3 regions of the Priestia sp. TRN 1309 genome follow, and region 3 is predicted to be linked to each of the others. Evidence: riboswitches for the same ligand, from Rfam matches in the RefSeq annotation. Region 3 holds a riboswitch; each other region holds the start of a gene.

Region 1 (3,278 bases), on a different contig from region 3:
AGCCACTTATTAAAAGAAGTGGAAGCATTATGTGACCGCGTTGGTATTATTCAAAACGGCGAGTTAAAAGCTGTTCAAGATCTATCTCCAAATCGTCGAGATCAAGGGATGTATGTAGAATTTGAAGTATCTGACGTGCAACAAGCAGCGGATCTTTTATCTCAAGAATTCCAAGTAACAATAAAATCCGATAGTATTGATGTAGTGATTATGAAAGAACAAATTCCAGCTGTGAATAGAAAATTAGTGGACAGCGATATTTTAGTCTACCGAATCACTCCTGTTTATGAGACGCTTGAAGATTCGTTTATGTCCGTTACGGAGGGAGAGCACCATGCTTAAGTTAATTCAAAATGAACATATGAAATGGTTTTACAAAAGAAGTACAAAAGTCACGTTTATTACAATCGGCATCTTAACTCTTTGTATGGCTCTTTTAATGAAGAAAGTAGCAAACAGCGCAGGAACGGAAGACAACATATTGAATTTCCTGTCATTTAGTGCAGGCATGCTGATCCTCGTTCAATTTTTCGCGCTTGCTGTTGGAGGATCAATGGTTGCAAAAGAGTTTGAAGCGGGTACCATTAAGCTTCTTTTAATTCGCCCTGCTAGACGTTCAACGATTTTAACGTCCAAGTACATAACGCTCGTTTTAATTAGCTTGTATTACTTGCTGAGCTATTTGCTTTTTTCGTTTGTATGGGGAGCATTGTTCTTTGGATTTGCCAGTCTAGAAGGAGATGCGCAGCTGCTTAAAAACATTACGCTTACGTATGACAGCGCGTATATGGAAACGTTTATGATGATGACGTTCGCATTCATGCTGTCGTCTTTATTTAGAAACAGCGCGCTTGCTTCAAGTCTAGCTATTGTCGTAAGTATTGGGGCGAAAGCAGTAACTGGGATAGTATCACAGTTTGGTCTATGGTGGGGGAAATTTTTACTGTTCGCCAACACAAACTTTGTGCAGTATATGGACGGAATGAAGACGATGTTTGACGGAATGACAATTCCATTTTCAATCTTCATCTTAGTTGCACACTTTGTCTTCTTTATGGGCGTAGCATGGGTGGCGTTTTTAAAACGTGACGTAGCTAATTGATGTGAGAATTTTCACACTATATATTTTTCTAAAATAGCATTTGACAATTAAATAAAAAGAGATTACAGTAGTGAAAGACTATTTTTAAAACAACTACAAACTTCTTATCAAGAGAGACGGAGGGACTGGCCCTACGATGTCTCGGCAACTGGCTGTACGCAGTGCGGTGCCAAATCCAGCAGACGATGTTTCGTTTGGAAGATGAGAAGGGTAATCTTATGATACAAATAAGAGACCTCTTCTTATCAATAAGAAGAGGTCTTTTTTTATTACGTAAACAAGAGGTGTTAAGAATGGAACAACAAAAAGGAAACGGCTGGGCGCTGTTACCGCTGGGCGTCTTTTTAGTCCTGTTTGTCGGATCAGGAATTATAACGGGAGATTTTTATAAGCTGCCTGTATTAGTAGCCATTATCATTGCAGCCATTGTGGCGCTGGCTATGAACCGCAAAGATTCACTTAATGTAAAAGTGGAACGCTTTGCTAAAGGAGCAGGGCATCCTGATATCATTATTATGGTACTTATTTTTATTTTGGCAGGTGCTTTTTCTCAAGTCGCTAAAGGCATGGGAGCTGTTGATTCAACGGTAAACTTAGCTCTGTCTGTGCTTCCGCAAAGCTTAGTGGTAGTCGGAATCTTTGTTATTGGCGCATTCATTTCAATTTCGATGGGAACGTCAATGGGAACGATCGCTGCGTTAGGGCCTATTGCTGTAGGAATCAGTGAGCAGGCGCATGTATCCATTACATTGGCAATTGCTGCTGTTGTTGGTGGTGCAATGTTTGGAGATAATCTATCCGTAATCTCTGATACGACCATTGCGGCAGTTCGTACGCAAAAAACAAATATGTCAGATAAATTAAAAGTAAACTTTTTTATTGTCCTTCCTGCAGCGATTGTTACAGTGATTTTATTACTTGTAATGACGCTAGGCAATACGTCATCAGTAGAAATTAAAGATTTTAGCTGGTTTAAAATCTTGCCTTATGTCGGCGTACTCGTTGCTGCCATATTTGGTGCAAACGTATTAAGCATTTTAACCGGAGGAATTGTATTAGCCGGCGTGATTGGATTAGCTGACGGAAGCTACACGCTTTCTTCTCTTGCTAAAACTGTGACAGAAGGTATTGGCGGAATGTCGGAATTAATTATTTTATCTCTTTTAATTGGCGGAATGGTTGAGCTCATTCGCTATAACGGCGGTATTCAGTTCTTATTGAACTTATTAACACGACGCATTCAAACAAAAAAAGGTGGAGAATTCAGTATCGCTGGATTAGTAAGTTTAACCAATTTAGCCACGGCTAATAACACGATTTCAATTATTACAGCAGGTCCGTTAGCGAAAGAAATCTCTGATAAGTATTCAATTGATAATCGTAAATCAGCCAGTCTGCTCGACTTGTTTTCATGCAGCGTTCAAGGGCTTATCCCTTACGGTGCACAAATGCTTCTCGCAGCAGGATTTGCTAAAGTTTCACCGGTTGAGATTATTCCATTTACATTCTATCCAATGTTAACAGCGGTTTGCGGTATCATTGCGATTGTAATTGGCTTTCCTCGTTTAAATAAAAAATCAAAATCATCTAAAGAAGCTGCGTAATATCAAACCCTTAAAAAGAACATTCTTTTTAAGGGTTTTTTACTGTTTGAAAAAATCAGTCGGCTTTTTTTCATCTAGCTCCTTCCAAAGTGTCTCATTTTGTTTAAGTGCATAAGCCGCTCCTCCGATTTCAATTCCGCATAATAAAATGAATAATAAAATACCCATGATATGACCTCCTTATATAAGTGAATAAAAACATGATTGTAACGGGTTTAGCTTATTGCTGTTTCACTTTATAATGAGAATAAAGTATGAAACGCGTTTCAGCGCAAGAGAAAAAGGTGAAAACATGACAAATATCCGAGATATCGCAAAAAAAGCTGGTGTATCTGTTTCGACCGTGTCACGGGTTTTAAATCATCATCCGTATGTAAAAGAAGAAAAGCGCCGTCTGGTAGAAGAAGTAATTCAAGAACTTAATTACGAACAAAACATTAATGCCGTTCACTTATCAAAAGGGAAAACAAATATGATTGCCGTCGTCTTGCCTTTTATTAATCATCCTTATTTCAGTCTGCTTTTAGAAGGAGTGGCCTCTCAAGCGTTAGAAAAGCAGTATCAGCTTGTTA
Region 2 (3,278 bases), on a different contig from region 3:
TAGTCCTGAACTTGTTAATGAATCTCCATACGAAGAAGCATGGATGATTACAATCAAACCATCTGATGCTTCTCAAGTAGACAAGCTGATGACAGCAGAGCAATACGAAGAAATGACAAACGAAGGATAATATTCCTCCATAAATTGTCTTTATGAAAAGTTTTTGACTGGACACTCTATTAGTAAACAAGCTAAAGGAGTGTCTTTTTATGTTTGAAAAACAAAAAATGGACGTTACAGATCGCGTTACAGCTAAATTTCATGACGGCGGTATGAAATTATACGTTGATAAGCAGCCAATTGGTGAAGTTAGCTACGGAACAAGCGGCAATGAATACCGCTTTGAAGAAGGATATTCGCAAGAAAATAATAAGTTCTATCAATACGCGGACGTACAAAAACAAGGTGAAACGCAAAAATATACAGACTGCGATGAAGAAGCAGGATGGTGCTAAACAGTGGCAACTGCCGCTGTTTTTCTTGTTTTATAGAGATAATATGGCCTAAACTGCCTTTTAAAAGAGTTCTTTCTTGCAAATTTCTTTTAAAAAACAGGTGAACTGTGATACATTAACGAATATTGTATAGCATAAAGAAATGATGTTACTATACAACTGACGATTATGGGTGATGAAAATGGGGCTAATTGAAATTGAAAAAGTAATTATTGTCGAAGGAAAGTCAGATAAAAAGCGTATTCAAGATATCATTCGAGAACCAATTGAAATTATTTGTACAAACGGTACGATTAGTTTATCAAAGCTGGATGAAATTATTGACTGTACTTTTAACAAAGAGGTATACATACTCGTTGACTCTGATGATTCAGGGAATAAGCTGAGAAAACAATTTAAACGAGAGCTTCCGGAAGCAGAGCATCTATATATTGATAAAATGTACCGAGAAGTTGCTGCCGCCCCTAGACATCACATAGCAACAGTATTGCTGAGTGCCAATATCGATGTTAATGCAGAATTTTTAACATAAAAGGAATGAGCAACATGCAAGAATGGAGCGAAAAACAGCTGGATGATCAGTTAAAAGAAGGAGAAAGAGCCTTTATCTTTTTCCATACGCCTTTTTGCGGGACATGTCAGCTGGCAAAAAAAATGTTAACCGTGGCAGAAGCGATGCTGCCGGATGTAACCATCGGAATGAGCAATTTAAATTATATGCCTTCAAAAGCAGAATTATTTTCTATTGAAAGCGTACCTTGTTTGATTGAAGTGGAAAATGGTGAAATGGTAAAAAAACTCTACGCGTTTCATTCCATCGAGCACGTACTCGAGGAGCTTCGATAATCAAACGTTTGTTTAAAATGAAGAAGTTGAAAGAGAGCGAACCGTTGGGGCTGTTGAAATCTTGGGATATTATCCCAAGAACAAAATCTGTTGACAGCCTATCTGACACATGCTAAAATCACACTCATGAATGTTCATAAATGAATGAATATTTCCTAAAAACAAAATAATTGTTGCGAACTCTTATCAAGAGAGGTGGAGGGACTGAGCCCTGTGAAACCCGGCAACCGTCAGACTAACTGAAATGGTGCCAATTCCTGCAAAGCTATGCGCTTTGAAAGATGAGAGAAAGGATTAAATATCGAGCCTTTCTGTCATGCGCAGAGAGGCTTTTTTAATGGGGAAAATTGTTTTACGGCTTTTTCATCCTATAGGGCAACCTAACATAATTAAGTTTTTATTAAAGAAGGTGAAGAAATATGATTACATTAACAGACGTTACAAAAATTTATCAGGCCAAAAGCGGTCAAGTAACAGCTGTTGATAATGTGAATCTAACCGTTAACCAAGGAGAAATTTACGGAATTATTGGTTATAGCGGAGCGGGGAAAAGTTCTTTGATTCGCTTGCTAAACGGATTAGAAACACCAACAACAGGAACGGTCGAAGTAGCAGGTAATGATATTGGAAAAATTAAAGGCGGAAAACTCAGAAAAGCTAGACAAGAAATTAGTATGGTATTTCAGCACTTTAATATCTTGTGGTCGCGTACGGTACGAGAAAATATTGCCTTTCCGTTAGAAATAGCAGGGATTTCAAAAGAAAAAAGAATGAAACGAGTAGACGAACTTATCAAGCTAGTCGGGCTTGAAGGGCGTGAAGATGCTTATCCATCACAGCTTAGTGGCGGACAAAAGCAGCGTGTTGGGATTGCTCGAGCGCTAGCGAACAATCCAAAAGTATTGCTTTGTGATGAAGCAACATCAGCGCTTGATCCTCAAACGACAGATTCTATTTTAGATCTGTTAGTAGATATTAATGAGAAGCTAGGGTTAACCATTGTATTGATTACTCATGAAATGCACGTCATTCGTAAAATTTGTCATCGAGTAGCCGTTATGGAAAATGGGGCAGTAGTAGAAGAAGGACAAGTGCTAGAAGTATTCAGAAAACCTAAGCAGCCGATTACAAAACGATTCGTTCAACAGATTTCTGAACCAGAGGAAACGTTTGAAACGATTGAACAAGTAAAAGAGCTGTATCCAAGCGGGCAAATTATTCAGCTGACGTTTGTTGGCGGAAAAGCAGAGCAACCGCTCATTACAACGATTTTAAAACAGTTTGATGTAACGATTAATATTTTGCAAGGAAAGATTTCTCATACACAAACAGGTTCATACGGGACGTTGTTCGTTCATTTAGACGGAGAATTAACAGAAGTTGAAAAAGTCATTGCATACATTCATGAGCAGCAGGTAGAAGTGGAGGTAATGACAAATGCTTGAGAAACTATTTCCAAACGTTATTTTAGATGATTTTATTCAAGCGACAAATGAAACACTATATATGACGGCTATTTCAGTTGTAGCCACATTTGTTCTAGGTATTTTATTGGGCTTGCTTTTATTTTTAACGTCCAAAGGACAGCTTTGGCAAAACAAACCTTTATATGCCATTGTGTCGGCGGTTGTAAATATCTTTCGTTCCATTCCATTCATTATTTTAATTGTTTTACTGATTCCATTTACCAAAGCATTGGTAGGAAGTATTTTAGGCGCTAATGCAGCGTTACCGGCTTTAATTGTTGGAGCAGCACCATTTTATGCGCGTCTTGTAGAAATTGGTCTGCGTGAAATTGATAAAGGTGTTATTGAAGCTGCTAAATCAATGGGAGCCACAACAAGCACTATTATCTTTAAAGTGCTGTTACCTGAATCGCTGCCAGCTTTGATTTCCGGTTTGACAGTAACAACCATTGCGTTAGTCGGCTATACGGCAATGGCGGGTGTGATTGGAGCTGGAGGTCTTGGAAACCTT
Region 3 (3,278 bases):
GGAAATATATAAAAAGGGACTAACCGCCCACTTCCACTGTGTGACGAGCGTTAAGTCTGGCTTCGTTTGAATCAGTGAGAAATAGCTGACATTTGGCACAAAGATGATAAAAGCAAATGAAAGCATCATCGGCACAACAAGAGAATTAACCATTAAAATACCGTTAATTCCTCTTGCGATAAATATATAAGTTAAAACAATTGTACAAATCATCCCAACAGGAGGCCACAGTCCGAACTGTTCTTTTCCTATTGCCCCCGTACTCGCTAGCATGACTGAAGTTACTCCAAATAAAATGACGATCATTACACCGTTTACCGCTTTTCCAAGTACATCACCAAATAAATATGTATTAAGCTGCTGATAAGAAGAAGCCCCAATTGCGTGCGAAAGCAGCATCATTTTCGAACCTAGCCAAATAAAAAACAAGCCGCTGACCAAAATTCCAACCATTCCAAGTTCCCCGTACTGTGTAAAAAATTGAACAATTTCCTTGCCTGTTGCAAAACCGGCTCCTACAACGGTGCCTACATACGTAGCAGCAACCTGCAGCGTGAGTTTCCACCTTTTCATGCCCATCACCCTTCTACCCTTCATAGTTCACTATATGTAGAAACGGTTAAAAAAAGACGAGCCTTTTATATGTAAATCCTCGCCTCACCCGGTGCTGTTCCTTTTTCGTTTTTTTATTTCCTTCTTGTTTTTTTCATGAAAACCCTTTATCCCTTAACATAACGGCAGTTTTCAAACAAAATATACGGATATTTTCCCTTTAGCTTTTAAATTTTCCTCAATATTTGCTGGAAATTCACAATTTACTGTTGTATAATTTCTAAAAATCAGATAAATTATTAAATAAGTATTCTTTCTATTTAAAAAAATATGTTTCAATTATATACAATTGATTCTTATCATGAGAGGTGGAGGGACTGGCCCTTTGAAACCTCAGCAACCAGTCGTTAGAGACATGGTGCTAAATCCAGCAAGCAATTTATTGCTTGGAAGATAAGAAGGCGAAAAAAGTCTTCTTCTTAAGAAGACTTTTTCTATTTTATCGGCATATTGCATAAAACGAATCACTCGTGAAATAGAAGCGGAACAATTTAAGGAGGTTTTGACATGGGGTTACTTGAAGATTTAAAGTCTAAAATTTTAATTGGGGATGGTGCCACTGGTACCCTCCTTTACTCACACGGTATTGACAGCTGTTTTGAAGAACTAAACATCACCAAACCAGAAGAGGTTTCTCGTATTCACAGAGCCTATGTAGAAGCTGGTGCAAACGTTATTCAAACAAATACGTACGCTGCTAATTATCAAAAACTTGCCCGTTATGGATTAGAAGATTCAGTCAAAGACATCAATGTTGCTGGTGTAAAATTAGCGAAACAAGCTGCAAAAGATCAGGCTTACGTGGTTGGTACACTCGGCGGAATTCGTTCTTTCCAAAAAAATGCTATTAGTTTAGAAGAGGTTAAGCGAAGCATTCGTGAACAAATGTTTTGGCTTTTAAATGAAGGCGTGGATGGCCTTTTATTTGAAACATACTATGATTTCGAAGAATTAAAGACCGTTCTTACACTAGCAAGAAAAGAAACGGATAAGCCTATTATTACTCACGTTTCCCTACATGATATTGGCGTACTGCAAGATGGGCGTCCTTTAGCAGATGCATTAAAAGAATTAGAAGACTTTGGAGCAGACGTTGTCGGGCTAAACTGCCGTTTAGGTCCTTATCATATGATTCAGTCTCTTGAAGAAGTACCGCTTCCTGATCGTGCTTTCTTATCTGCTTACCCTAATGCCAGCCTTCCGGCGTATGTGGAAGGCAAGCTGGAATATGAAACGAATGAAGACTACTTTGTAGAAAGCGCGCGTTTATTCCGCGAACAAGGGGTTCGCTTAATCGGAGGATGCTGCGGTACAACACCAGCTCACGTACGCGCCATGTCGTCTGCCTTAAAAGACCTGCCTCCGATTACAAGCAAAGTCGTTAAAATGAGACCAGCCGTTACGGTTCAAGAGCGTGAGCAGCAGGATAAACCTCATATGCACGAAATTGTGAAGAAGCGCCGCTCGGTTATCGTCGAGCTGGATCCGCCTAAACAGCTTGGTCCGACGAAATTTTTAGAAGGCGCAAAAGCACTTGATAAAGTCGGCGTAGATGCTATTACATTAGCTGATAATTCTCTTGCCTCACCTCGCATCAGCAACTTGGCAATGGCAACACTGATGCAACAAGAAACAAAAGCACGACCGCTTATTCACATTACCTGTCGCGACCGAAATTTAATTGGACTTCAATCTCATTTAATGGGACTTCATACGCTAGGAATGAATCAAGTGCTTGCAATTACCGGTGATCCGTCAAAAGTTGGCGATTTCCCTGGCGCCACTTCGGTCTATGATTTATCTTCATTTGACTTGATTAGTTTAATCGCTCAGTTTAATGAAGGACTATCTTATTCCGGCAAACCGCTTGGTCAAAAAACCAATTTTTCCATTGCAGCTGCCTTTAACCCAAACGTGCGTCACTTAGACCGAGCCGTTCAGCGCTTGGAAAAGAAAATCGACTGCGGGGCTCACTATTTCATTACTCAGCCTCTCTATTCAACTAAGCAAATTGAAGAGGTATATGAAGCAACCAAACATTTAACAACACCGGTATACATCGGGATCATGCCGTTAACAAGCGCAAGAAATGCTCGATTTATTCACCATGAAGTACCTGGAATTAAATTATCAGAAGATATTCTAGAACGTATGGACGCAACGGGAAATGACCGGATTCGCGGTGAAGTCGAAGGCCTTGCGATTGCAAAAAACTTAATTGATACAGCATATGAGCTATTTGACGGTATTTACTTAATTACGCCGTTTATGCGCTATGAAATGACCGAAATTCTAACACGCTATATTCATGACAAGCAACTCGTTACATCAGAAAGGAAGATATAAATGAGCTCACTTATCGAACAACAACTAAAGAAGCGAATACTCGTCATCGATGGAGCAATGGGAACGATGATTCAAGATGCTGATTTAACCGCTGAAGATTTTGGCGGCGAAGAATATGAAGGCTGCAACGAATATTTGACCCGAACAGCGCCTCATGTGATTCAGCGCATTCATGAAGAGTACTTTGCAGCGGGTGCTGACATCATTGAAACCAATACGTTTGGCTCAACATCTACCGTACTTGATGAATATGATTTAGGCTACTTGGCGTATGAATTGAATATCGAAGCTGTGAAGCTTGCTTGTGCAGCTCGCGATAA

What was found. A riboswitch is a leader RNA that binds a small molecule or an ion and turns the genes downstream of it on or off. The one in region 3 is predicted to bind S-adenosylmethionine.
Region 1: linked by a shared signal. The riboswitch ahead of ACRPLQ_RS11665 (Na+/H+ antiporter NhaC family protein) and the one ahead of ACRPLQ_RS12870 (bifunctional homocysteine S-methyltransferase/methylenetetrahydrofolate reductase) in region 3 are both predicted to bind S-adenosylmethionine.
Region 2: linked by a shared signal. The riboswitch ahead of ACRPLQ_RS21070 (methionine ABC transporter ATP-binding protein) and the one ahead of ACRPLQ_RS12870 (bifunctional homocysteine S-methyltransferase/methylenetetrahydrofolate reductase) in region 3 are both predicted to bind S-adenosylmethionine.

Annotation. Positions count from the first base shown of each region.
Region 1 is NZ_JBOZGM010000002.1:853,954-857,231, reverse strand. Features, by position in the region: gene ACRPLQ_RS11675 (ABC transporter ATP-binding protein) at 1-342, shown strand, start outside; gene ACRPLQ_RS11670 (ABC transporter permease) at 335-1,102, shown strand; SAM riboswitch class I at 1,204-1,310, shown strand; gene ACRPLQ_RS11665 (Na+/H+ antiporter NhaC family protein) at 1,396-2,706, shown strand; gene ACRPLQ_RS11660 (hypothetical protein) at 2,746-2,874, opposite strand; gene ACRPLQ_RS11655 (LacI family DNA-binding transcriptional regulator) at 2,999-3,278, shown strand, end outside.
Region 2 is NZ_JBOZGM010000005.1:308,625-311,902, forward strand. Features, by position in the region: gene gcvH (glycine cleavage system protein GcvH) at 1-130, shown strand, start outside; gene ACRPLQ_RS21055 (YusG family protein) at 210-455, shown strand; gene ACRPLQ_RS21060 (toprim domain-containing protein) at 637-987, shown strand; gene ACRPLQ_RS21065 (thioredoxin family protein) at 1,002-1,301, shown strand; SAM riboswitch class I at 1,482-1,589, shown strand; gene ACRPLQ_RS21070 (methionine ABC transporter ATP-binding protein) at 1,721-2,746, shown strand; gene ACRPLQ_RS21075 (methionine ABC transporter permease) at 2,739-3,278, shown strand, end outside.
Region 3 is NZ_JBOZGM010000003.1:110,002-113,279, forward strand. Features, by position in the region: gene ACRPLQ_RS12865 (YkvI family membrane protein) at 1-573, opposite strand, end outside; SAM riboswitch class I at 906-1,012, shown strand; gene ACRPLQ_RS12870 (bifunctional homocysteine S-methyltransferase/methylenetetrahydrofolate reductase) at 1,120-2,958, shown strand; gene metH (methionine synthase) at 2,959-3,278, shown strand, end outside.